2 regions of the Neobacillus oceani genome follow, and region 2 is predicted to be linked to the other one. Evidence: riboswitches for the same ligand, from Rfam matches in the RefSeq annotation. Region 2 holds a riboswitch; the other holds the start of a gene.
What was found. Region 2 has a riboswitch for S-adenosylmethionine ahead of fbpA (Fur-regulated basic protein FbpA). Riboswitches for the same ligand answer to the same signal wherever they lie in the genome.
Positions count from the first base shown of each region.

Region 1 (5,939 bases), 2.0 Mb from region 2:
ACAACGGCACTTTCTTGGAGAAATCAACAGCCATATCCCCACTTAACCTTACGAATGAGCACGCAACTTGAGAACACTCCATATCCAACCTGCCAGCCCTCTTATGGCAACTGCTTTCGCCACCCCCCTCAAAATTCGAACAAATTTCAAAAAAATAGGCATGTACCAGTAAGTTCCCTAGTTTACAAAATGTTCCTGACCGATTATGATACTTAGGGAGGCGAAATAAATACGCTTTCCAAGAAGGGAATTATGGTTCGGGCTATGCCCGTACATCTGCAAAGGGCGGATCATGATGGCATTTTACAAAGGGTGGGCCCAACAGTTTAACGCCTATAACTACAATATTAAACTGAGTATGGCTGCCAATATCATTACCCAGATTGGAATTGGCATTTTCATTGTTATTTATAATTTTTATGTTCGCGAATTGGGTTATTCGGAATCCGTGAACGGGCAGATTATTTCAATGGCATCACTAGCTACGGCGATGGTCCTTGTACCCGCAGGAATCATTGGCGACAAATTCGGCAGGAAAAGGGTTATTTTCACGGGCATTCTCGTATCTGGAACCTTGCTCATCATGAGAGCATTGGCAGCGGATGAAACGATGCTTGTGTATTTGGCATTTGCTGCGGGCCTTTCGGGCGCATTCCTGCAAGTTTCGGGAATACCGTGGCTGGCTGAAAACTCTGACCCATCCCAGCGGGTCAACCTGTTTTCGCTCCACTTCGCTTTGATGACTGCGGCGAGTGTAATCGGGAACATGCTGGGCGGAATTTTGACCGATTTTTTCGGCCTTTTTTTCACCAGTCTTGAAAGCTTGAGGATCACTCTGTTGATCGGGGCCGCAATTTATTTGGGAGGAGCGATCCCGGCCTTTAAGTTCAGGACCCCCGCCAATCGTATGGAAAAATCGCAAACAGATGACGCCGGAAGGAAAAAAGCCGCGTTTAATTGGAGCGGTTTCAAAATCATTGCCCTTTTTGCAATCGCGCAAATGCTGATTGGATTTGGGGCGGGGCTCGTCATTCCGTACCTGAATCTTTATTTTGCGGGACGGTTTTCGGCTTCAACATCGACGACCGGATTCATCATTTCACTTGGCCAGGCGGCAACCGCTTTTGCTATGATTATCGGGCCCAAGGTCGTCAAGCGCGTCGGGGAGGTTAGGGCTGTCGTTATCCTGCAGTTGTTGTCGCTTCCATTCCTGCTTTTGACCGCCTACACGGAAAACTTGTGGCTAGCCGCGATTGGTTTCCTGTTCAGGCAGGCGCTCATGAATGCCGGGAACCCGATTCAAAGTTCGCTCATCATGTCACGTGTTGACGATTCTATGAAGGGATTGGCCAATTCGATCAACCAGACTGTTTTCAATTTAGGGTGGGCGTTTATGGGGCCGGTTTCAACCGGAATCGTAGTCAGGTACGGCGACTATTGGGGCTATGCATATGTCTTCACGATAACCGCAAGCCTTTACTTAATTAGTTCTGTTTACTTCTATCTTGTTTTCGGGAGGAAGGTTTTAAAAAACCAGGCTTCCCAGGTTCCAAAAGCTGCCGGAATGTGACATATTTCCCCGGAATTTTTGCATTACCTTTTAGCTTTGGCGGATTTTTTTGAAAAAAACACAAAAGAAGCCTGCTTATGAAGATTTTGTCGAACGAATAATGGAGGATTCCTACTTCCGGAAATGAATTAAGTAAGCAGGGGGGATTCACAATGATTGAGCAGATTCATCGGTTCTGTGCCAATTTTAATAAAAAGCCGCATATCCATTCTTTATTTGGCAGCAGCCAGACGGTTTATATACAAATTGGAGGTTCTCTTGTGGAGTTTGGGGACGGTAAGGCGATTGTTTCAAACGGTGAGATCCTAAGCAAACCCTTGCTTGCAAACATCACGGGAAGCCCTGAAGCTATCAGCGAACTGCTTTGCGGCACGAAAAGAATACGCGATCTGCTCAATCATCGGGCAATAAATATCGATGCGTCTTTCCGCACTGTGCTGAAGCTTGAATCGATCTTTCTTTTGGCAAAGGAAAATGAGTTTGAAAAAATTCCCTATTGACGGGAATTATGTATTAAGATAAACTTTCATTAAATCTTTGGCAAGATTCTAAAAATTTTATAATTCTTATCAAGAGAGGCGGAGGGAATGGCCCAATGATGCCCGGCAACCGGTGAAAGCACGGTGCCAATTCCAGCAGGGAGACTCCCTGTAAAGATAAGAGGAGATAGCCCCTCTTCTTATGGAGCGGGTTTTTATTTTTAGGGGATTGTAGATGATTTTCCATTGTGCAATCCTGCCTGATATTTCCGGCCCTAGTTCAAAAACTTCTTTATTGACACCTTAATTTCGCCATGATACGATAGCAATCGTGATTAATTGAATAGCTTAGCTACTCTTATCAAGAGAGGTGGAGGGATGTGCCCGATGAAGCCCGGCAACCGTCACAGGATGATTTCTGTGAAATGGTGCCAATTCACACAAAGCGTTCGCTTTGGGAGATGGGAGAAAGGATAAATGTTTATTATGCCTTTCTGCCCGGTTGCAGAAAGGCTTTTTACTTTTTTCGGAATGAATCCTTTTGTATATTCAAACGATAGGATTAGATAGAACAAGGCATGATTGCTGCCCTGCATGATGGGTAAATGGGTGTAAAGAAGGTGATTCGATGATTTCGATAAAAAATGTCAGAAAAAGCTTTCCTTCAAAACATGGGACACTGACAGCGGTTGATAATGTCAATCTCGATATACGCGAAGGGGAAATCTTCGGCGTTATCGGGTACAGCGGCGCCGGCAAAAGTACGTTGATCCGGATGCTGAACAGGCTAGAAAGCCCAACCGAAGGATCCATAACGATTGCAGGCCGTGAAATCTCGAAAATTTCGGGAAGAGAGCTTAGGAAGGCACGCCAGGAAATCTCAATGATTTTCCAGCATTTCAATCTTCTTTGGTCACGCACAGTCCGGGAAAACATCGCGTTTCCGCTTGAAATTGCCGGAATTTCGGGGCCGAAGCGCAAAAAGCGTGTCGATGAGCTAATTAAGCTTGTCGGCCTTGAGGGCAGGGAAAATGCGTACCCGTCACAATTAAGCGGCGGGCAAAAGCAGCGTGTCGGCATTGCTAGGGCGCTTGCGAATAACCCAAAGGTCTTGCTTTGCGACGAAGCGACATCCGCTCTCGATCCGCAGACGACGGATTCGATTCTTGACCTGTTGGTCGACATTAACAAGCGGCTCGGTTTGACGATTGTCCTGATTACCCACGAAATGCATGTTATCAGGAAAATCTGCCACCGCGTCGCCGTTATGGAGAGCGGAAGAATCGTTGAGCTCGGCCCGGTGCTGGATGTCTTTAAGAATCCACAGCAGCCAATAACGAAGCGATTCGTCCAGCAGGTAACGGAGCCTGAGGAAACAAAGGATGCGGTAGAGCATCTACTCGAACGCCTTCCATCCGGAAAGGTCATCCAGCTCACATTTGTCGGCGAGGCGACTGAACAGCCTCTTATCACAAACTTGATCAGGAAGTTTGATATAACGGCCAATATTTTGCAGGGAAAGATCTCACAAACGCAAAGCGGATCCTACGGTACTCTGTTCCTTCATCTTGATGGACCGGAAAGCGAACTCGGAAAGGCGCTGGAATATATTAATTCCCAGCAGGTAGGCGTGGAGGTGATTGCGAATGCTTGAAACCTATTTCCCGAATGTCGTCTGGGAAAATATGTGGGCGGCAACACGTGAAACGCTTTACATGACGAGCATATCCGTTGCAGTTACATTTGTCCTCGGCATCATCCTTGGATTGCTTCTCTTCCTTACTGGGAAGGGCAACCTTTGGGAAAATGCATTCATTAATAAAATCATTGCAGCTTTTGTGAATGTCTTCCGTTCAATTCCTTTCATCATCCTGATTGTCCTGCTCATCCCGTTCACGGTTTTCGTAGTCGGGTCCATGATAGGGGAAAATGCCGCATTGCCGGCACTCATTATCGGTTCGGCGCCGTTTTACGCGAGGATGGTTGAAATTGGGCTGCGTGAAATTGATAAAGGTGTCATCGAAGCGGCCAAATCAATGGGCGCGTCAACCTGGACGATTATTTGGAAAGTGCTATTGCCCGAATCAATGCCGGCGCTTGTTTCCGGAATTACCGTTACAGCGATCGCCCTTGTCAGCTACACGGCAATGGCCGGCGCGATTGGCGCTGGAGGACTTGGAAACCTTGCTTACCTTGAAGGCTTCCAGAGAAGCCGCAATGACGTAACAGTTATGGCAACTATCATCATCCTAATTATTGTTTTTATCATTCAATTAATCGGGGATACGATTACCCGTAAATTGGATAAAAGATAAATCCCTCAGTCCGCGCGGCTGATAGTTTACTTACAACAAAGGAGAAGAGAACATGAAAAAATGGCTTGGAACACTTTTAACATTCGCCCTTGTCCTCGTACTCGCTGCTTGCGGCAGCTCCGATGACAACAAAGCGGGAAGCGACAAAAAGGAAGACGACAACAAACTCGTTGTTGGCGCTACAAACGTACCGCATGCTGAGATTCTTGAAGAAGCGAAGCCGATTTTAAAAGAAAAAGGCATCGACCTTGAAATCAAAACATTTACGGACTATGTTCTTCCTAACAAAGCATTGGACGCAAAGGAACTTGATGCTAACTTCTTCCAGCACATTCCATATTTTGAAGCTCAAATCAAGGAAAATGGCTATGATTTTGCCAACGCTGGCGGAGTCCACATTGAGCCGATCGGCGTTTATTCCAAGAAATACAAGAGCCTTGATGATTTGCCAGATGGCGCGCACATTATTGTGAGCAGCTCTGTTCCTGACCATGGCCGCATCCTTTCCATGCTAGAAAGCAAAGGGCTAATCAAGCTGAAAGATGGCGTTAACAAAGTTGAAGCGACTGTTGAAGACATCGTTGAAAACCCTAAAAACCTTAAATTCGATGCGAAATACGAAGCAAAGCTTCTGCCGCAAATCTACAACCAAGGTGAAGGCGATGCAGTGCTCATCAACTCGAACTATGCAATTGACACAGGCCTGAACCCAATTGAAGATTCAATTGCCATTGAAGAATCTGATTCACCATACGTCAACATCATCGCTGTCAACAAAGGCGATGAAAACAGCGACAAAATCAAAACTCTTTTGGAAGTCCTGCACTCCAAGGAAATTCAGGACTTCATTCTTGAAAAGTACAAAGGCTCAGTCGTTCCGGTATCCGAATAATCGGCTTGCGGACCGGCTTTCCTTAGGAAAAATGTGATACTTCTAATTTGGTGGCCCCCATTCTAAATGGGGGCCGTTTTTTGTTTATCCTTGGATGGAAGCCTGCCGTCAATACGCATACTTCCCCGGCCATTTCTTCATACTAACGAGGACAATGAATCGTTAGGAGTGGAAGAAATGGAACATTTTCACGAGCCCAAAAATTCAACTGAAGAAGCATTATACGAATATAAAGCTGGCCTTGGCGTCTTTACGAAAAAAATGCCCGAAATAGCGCGCCTGTACAACGCGTTCACAGAGGAATGCTTTAAGGAAGGCGCCCTCTCCCAAAAGGACAAGCACCTGATTGCGCTTGGCGTTTCCCTTCACGCGCAGGATGAATATTGTATCATTTATCACCTGAAAGGCTGCCTTGACCAAGGGGCGTCCGAGGATGAAATTCTTGAAACAGTCGGCGTCACTGCGGCATTCGGCGGCGGCGCTGCCATGAGCCAAGGCGTCACCCTCGTCCAGGAAGCAATCGACGAACTCAACCAGCTGAAGCAGTAAAAAGATAATCCTTCCGTAATGGCAATTGGAAGAGACCTCAATCAACATCGGAGCTATGAAGACAGTTTTGAAGGAGTTTTGAGATTGATACTATCTTCATTCCTACCCCCAACAGGAACATTTTTCCACAAGTT
Region 1 is NZ_CP143543.1:3,453,766-3,459,704, reverse strand. It holds gene V1499_RS17590 (MFS transporter) at 296-1,570, shown strand; gene V1499_RS17585 (hypothetical protein) at 1,723-2,070, shown strand; SAM riboswitch class I at 2,134-2,233, shown strand; SAM riboswitch class I at 2,405-2,517, shown strand; gene V1499_RS17580 (methionine ABC transporter ATP-binding protein) at 2,678-3,703, shown strand; gene V1499_RS17575 (methionine ABC transporter permease) at 3,696-4,364, shown strand; gene V1499_RS17570 (MetQ/NlpA family ABC transporter substrate-binding protein) at 4,417-5,256, shown strand; gene V1499_RS17565 (carboxymuconolactone decarboxylase family protein) at 5,434-5,805, shown strand.
Region 1: it holds a riboswitch for S-adenosylmethionine, as region 2 does, so the genes downstream of both, V1499_RS17580 (methionine ABC transporter ATP-binding protein) here and fbpA (Fur-regulated basic protein FbpA) in region 2, are expected to answer to the same signal.

Region 2 (5,939 bases):
AATTCCACTAAAATACTGGCAGTTGTGTTTTTAAAATTCTTTCAATATAATTTTAGAAAAGCTTTTTTAAAAAATTCAAAAGTTTTCATAAATATTTTGACACTGGAGATGGGGATTTTGACAAATCAGGCATTGCTTGCCATTGGAATTTTCCTGGTTGCCTATGCATTTATCGTAACCGAGAAAATCCACAGGACAATCATCGCGATGGCAGGGGGCATCACGATGGTTCTCCTCGGCATACTCAATCAGGAAACAGCACTTCAACACATTGACTTTAACACTCTGGGCCTGTTGACAGGGATGATGCTAATTGTCGCAATCACGGCTGAAACCGGATTATTCCGTTATTTGGCCATCTGGTCTGCAAAGAAGGTAAAAGGTGACCCTTTAAAGCTCCTCATTGTTTTAGGGCTGATTACCGCACTGGCTTCTGCATTCCTCGATAACGTGACGACCGTTTTACTGATTGTTCCAGTTACCTTCAGTATTACGCTGCAGCTGAAAGTGAATCCGATGCCCTATTTGATTACGCAAATTATCGCTTCGAATATCGGGGGCACGGCAACGCTCATTGGCGATCCGCCGAACATAATGTTAGGAAGCGCCGTCAAGGAGCTGACTTTTTCCGCTTTCATTGTAAACCTGGCTCCAATCTCGTTTATCGTATTGATTGTGAATATTGCGATCCTCGCTTTCCTTTATCGAAAGTCCCTAAAGACTACGGAAGAACTGAAAGCCGGCATTATGAATCTTGATGAAAAAGCGGAAATCACCGATACTGTATTGCTGAAGAAATCACTATTTGTTCTCGCGGTAACAATTTTGGGCTTTTTTGTCCACCAGTTCATCCAAGTCGAGAACGCGACAATCGCATTGGCGGGCGCCTTTCTCCTCCTACTAATAACTGGGGAACATTACCTTGAGGAGTCAATGAAAAAAGTCGAATGGCTGACAATCTTTTTCTTTATCGGTCTATTCGTCCTTGTCGGAGGCTTAATGGAAACAGGGATTATTTCAATGCTCGCCGAAAAATCGATGGAGTTTACCGGCGGGGATGTGACCGCGACATCGTTGCTCATTCTTTGGGTCAGCGCAATCGCATCCGCATTCATTGACAATATTCCATTCGTCGCCACGATGATTCCGATGATCAAAGACATGGGCGCGATGGGAATTACCGACCTGGAACCGCTGTGGTGGAGCCTCGCTCTTGGCGCATGCCTCGGCGGGAACGGAACCTTGATCGGCGCGAGTGCCAACGTCATTGTCGCCGGTATGGCCGCAAAGGAAAAACATCCAATTTCCTTCGTGAAATTCCTTATCGTCGCCTTCCCGCTCATGTTGCTGACAATAGCCGTTTGCACGGTCTATGTTTATTTCCGGTATTTACAATAAAGGGGGAAACCTGTGATGGATTTGGTTTACACATACGATCGAACCCGTTTGGAAATCGTTGAAATGCAAGGTGAAAGTGACCTGGAATTCACCCTGAAATTTGCGGACCATGCCCTCGAAAAAAATTTTAACACCGTCCGCGACTATTTTTACGGAAATGACGACCTAACGGATGCTTATTTCCATACGAGCCTGGATAAAGTGGTAAATGTCTCCCTGAAGCAGGAATACTATACTGAATTTCTCCTCCAGCTTTTTAAAAACAAATTGCTTTTATCACTGATGTGGAAGTAAAAAAAAGCCGGGCGCTTCAATCTTTAGCGCCCGGCTTCTTTTTTTAATATAAGCATGTATTCATGTTCAAGGGTTTGTAGGGGCGCGTCGTATAGATGCTGTTTATCCGATGTTTTGTATACATTCCTTGAAAGTAGTTCTTCAATCAGTTTTTCTTTCCTCTTCTCAATCATTTCTGATGTTCTTGCCACTTTTCTTCTCCTTTCCGTTGAATTTTAATAAAAATACCTCTCCCGATAAGGAAGAGGTTGCTAGTTTGTTTGCGTTGCTCTCCTTATCTCTCAGGGATTCCCTGCTGGAATTGGCACAGTGCCGTTGGGCCTGCTGCCGAGGCTTCAAAGGGCCATTCCCTCCACCTCTCTTGATAAGAACGGTATTCAGTTTTGGGTATTATGAAAAGCGCAAGCGCCCGTTTAGCGCCGTATGGACTGGAGGGCCCCGATGGAGATAAAGGAAACACGATGAGCCTAGGCGAATCGATGTTGACTTATCGTAGCGAGGGGACCGAAGTACACTAGGCGCTGGGCGCTGGAGCTAGACAAAAAAAACCCTTCTCGATAAAAAGAGGGCGGCATCCGTTCTCTTCTTATCTTTCAGGCGCTTGCCCGCAGGAATTGGCACAGTACACGTAAAGGCCTGTTGCCGAGGCTTCAAAGGGCCGTTCCCTCCACCTCTCTCGATAAGAAATATACAATTTCATTTACTTTAGCGTATTGCAGTTGGAAAGTCAAACCCCTTTTTCAACCTGAGGGCGAAAGAAGTGCTTTTCGCCCGTACTTAATGATGATGGTGGCCGCCTTTGGAAGGGTTCGTGATTACAAACTCCTCGCGTGGGACGTAAAAATACTGAATCCAGACTCCATTTAAATATTCCTCGCGTGAATCGAGGATGATGTCGATATCCTTGTCCGTTTTAACGACTTCATCATGCTCCTTAGGCGTATCAAGGACTAGGTCATAGTGGGCATGGTCTCCGTGCATATGTGTGATGATGACCCGGAACATTTGGCCTTCTTCGGCAGTTTTAAGCATCTCTTTTAGTACTTTTGCGGCATTGCGGTTAATTTTCACTTTCATTTTCGGCAGCTCCTTTTACGAGAAATTTTGCTTTTATAGCTGTTCAGTTTCAAACAAAGTTGGATTCCAGCCCGTGTTCAACGCTTGTTTGGATGCCCATAAATTGCCTAGAAGCCTTGGAACCATTTGTTTGGACGGCAGTTGATTGTATTCCTGAAAGTAAACGAAATACAAAAGGTAAAGGAATGCATTCGTTTTAAGATGGATTTCCCTGAAATACGGCTCATTTTCGGTCACAGTCGCAAACGAACGCGTTTCCACTCCTGCGATGTACCGCGTTTCTTTCCCTTTAAAAATATTCTTCACAAAATGGATGTTCCCGACCACCGTTGGATCGTCCTCGCCATCCGCATTCGCAAGTCCGGCCTGTTTTTCCGCCGAAAAGCCATGAAGGTTATCCACTAGTATACTTGTATGGGCATACGCCTTATCGAACCCTTCATCCGCTGGCAGCAGCCCTTCATCCTCCAGCAGGCTGACAAGCGGGAGGGTTGTCCCATCTTCCACATATGCGGGCCTGGCTGTTTGTCTTGCCCATTTCAGGCCCGATAAACTCTTCGAGGTAAAAAAGGTCATAAAGTACCAATTTCCTTGGTCATCTTCAGCCAGCTGCAGAACCGGTTCACCCTTCCGGCGTAAAATGCGGAACCTGTCCGCCTTATCAAACATAAATCGCTCAGTATCCGATTCTTCCCAACCAGCCAGGTATGTAATCCCGGGCTTCTCGACCTCAACGGCAATGTGAATATAGTAGAAGAACATCCCAAAACACTCCTGGCAAAAAAGTCTCCCTCTACCATTCCCGAATGCCGGTGTTTTCACACATTTCCTCTATATTCCTGCACTCAATTACAAGAAAAAGGCCTTTGTAATACGTTCTCGTTTTTTCAATATGAATGCCAGCCTTCTTTATTTCTGAAACCGTGTCCCGGTTCAGGTTGCAGCCACCGCATATCCTTCGCCATACCGGATTAAGGAGGTCCTGCATGTTTGCGAGCAAGGGCTGGGGCATTTTCACATGCTCGTAAAACAAGATTGGCGCCCCCGGTTTCAAAACCCTTTTAATTTCCTTTAGCGCCATTTCCGGATCCGGAATTGTGCAGAACACTAGCGTTGCCACAGCCGCATCGAAAGCATTGTCAGGAAATTCAAGCCGTTCCGCCGATTGCTGCTGGACTGAAATAGGTACTTTCGCTTCGTTAATCCGGTGAGCGGCCCTTTCAATCATAAAGGGGTCAGGCTCGATGGCTTCAACCCTCTCCGCTTTTGTGTAAAGGGGGAAGTTGATTCCCGAGCCTGAGCCGATTTCAATCACGATTCCTTCCGCTTTCTCCAGTAGAGCCTTCCTGATTTCTTTAAATGTTCCATTCTCCAAACCTTTCATCCCTGCATCGTACAAGGCCGGAAACCATTTTCCCATTACCCATTCCCCTTGTTGTCCCCTGAACCCTCATCCATGATGATTTCCACATTTTCACGAAAAGCAGTCGGCGAGTGCCCGGTAATTTCATCAAACGGGGTATATGATGGGGTAATGCTTTTCTTTTTGAAAAGAACCTTATAGAATGCAATCGCAACAAGAACAACAATTCCAATTGAAAACAAGGAAGGCAAAATGCTCATAATTCATCCCCCTTAATTTGAATTTTTACTTAAGCACATACGCCGCTAGCACGCTTTGGAGTTCATAAATGTTCAGGCTTTTGTTGAACTGCTTCTGCAGCGGCATAGGGCTGCCTGAAACCCAGATCTTCAGCTCGGCATCCAGGTCAAAACTTCCCGCCGTTTCAATGCTGAAATGGGTGATACTCCGGTAGGGGATGGAATGATACTCCGTCTTTTTCCCGGTAATCCCCTGTTTATCAACTAGAATGAGCCGCCTGTTTGTGAAAATAAACATATCCCTGACAAGCCGGTACGCTTTCTCGATTGACTCACCCGGCGCGAGAACCTTCGCATACTCCTTTTGTACCTCCGGAAGGCTCACCTCCGAAGCATTGCCCATCAATCCATCCAAAAATCCCATCACGAATCACTCCTTTGTTAACTTAAAGGCAGTTTAAACCTTTTCTCGGCAAATTCTTCCCCATCATAAACCCTTTCGGTGTAGGATAATTCTTCATCGCCCATTAACAGAACAGTGGAACACCGAGTGCCATATCCTTCACTCTTAATAAAAAGCGGCGAGAGAACCCGCTCCCATTCAAGCCCGATGCCTGTATCCGGCAGCTCCAAATCCGGGGCTGGCTCCGCATGGCGCAAAAGGTCGAACAGCGCCTGCTCCAAGTCGGCCGCATCCTGCTTAAGCAGCTCTCCAAGCCCTTTTTTCCCCCGTACAACCTTTGGCCACGGCGTATTAAGAAGATGGTTACTGACGCCATGGATCCCCGGCTTCACTTCCCGCGCCACCCCCTCCATATTGGAAAAATAGTAAAGGCTTTTCCCGTCGTCCACGAGCAAATTATAACCAGGATACAGCTTCCCTGTTGACACAAGGCCGGCCATATAGTCGGCTGATGCCATCCCGCCCCTTAAAAACCCGGCCACAAGTTCCCCGCGTGACAGCTTTCCTACGGCATTCATTTGTTTAGGGTCCCGGTAATTCGTCAGCGCGGCAAATCGGCCATCCTTGCTGACCCCCATCCAGGTCCCCATCTTTTCCAAATCCCGCCCAGCAAGGATTCTCGGCTCATCCTCCCAGAAATCCGCCGCGGCTGTCGGCCTCTTATAGCTTTCATCCCGGTTCGCCGCCACAACCAGCCTGTACCGCGGATGGACTTTATACGCAAATACAATGAGGCACACCCGATTCGCCTCCTTCTAGTCTCTTACACCAATAGTATCCCATTTTGGTAAGGAATGTATCATGTTTTTGCTCGGATTAGGCAATACTAATCGATACTGACCTGCATGAGGTGAAAACGGATGAAACGCAAATGGATCATCGGGCTAAGCTCCCTTTTTATCGTATTCATGGCCATTTTGTTTATTTATTATTTTAAAAAAGGGGACGACTCCAGATGGCAGGTAGCCTTAGGAGGGATTGCCGTAAGCGCCCTGCCGCTGCTTCTACTCCTTGCCAAAAGAAACCCTTTCAATCTTCCGTTAATTTTCGGCTATTATATAGCCATTTTCTGTACGACCTATCTCGGTTCGATTGCGACATTCTA
Region 2 is NZ_CP143543.1:841,799-847,737, reverse strand. It holds gene V1499_RS04215 (ArsB/NhaD family transporter) at 118-1,398, shown strand; gene V1499_RS04210 (hypothetical protein) at 1,411-1,692, shown strand; gene fbpA (Fur-regulated basic protein FbpA) at 1,716-1,883, opposite strand; SAM riboswitch class I at 1,964-2,063, opposite strand; SAM riboswitch class I at 2,276-2,378, opposite strand; gene V1499_RS04200 (iron-sulfur cluster assembly accessory protein) at 2,470-2,769, opposite strand; gene V1499_RS04195 (hypothetical protein) at 2,803-3,531, opposite strand; gene V1499_RS04190 (class I SAM-dependent methyltransferase) at 3,563-4,189, opposite strand; gene V1499_RS04185 (DUF3951 domain-containing protein) at 4,189-4,392, opposite strand; gene V1499_RS04180 (PH domain-containing protein) at 4,418-4,795, opposite strand; gene V1499_RS04175 (NRDE family protein) at 4,813-5,574, opposite strand; gene V1499_RS04170 (membrane-spanning protein) at 5,695-5,939, shown strand, end outside.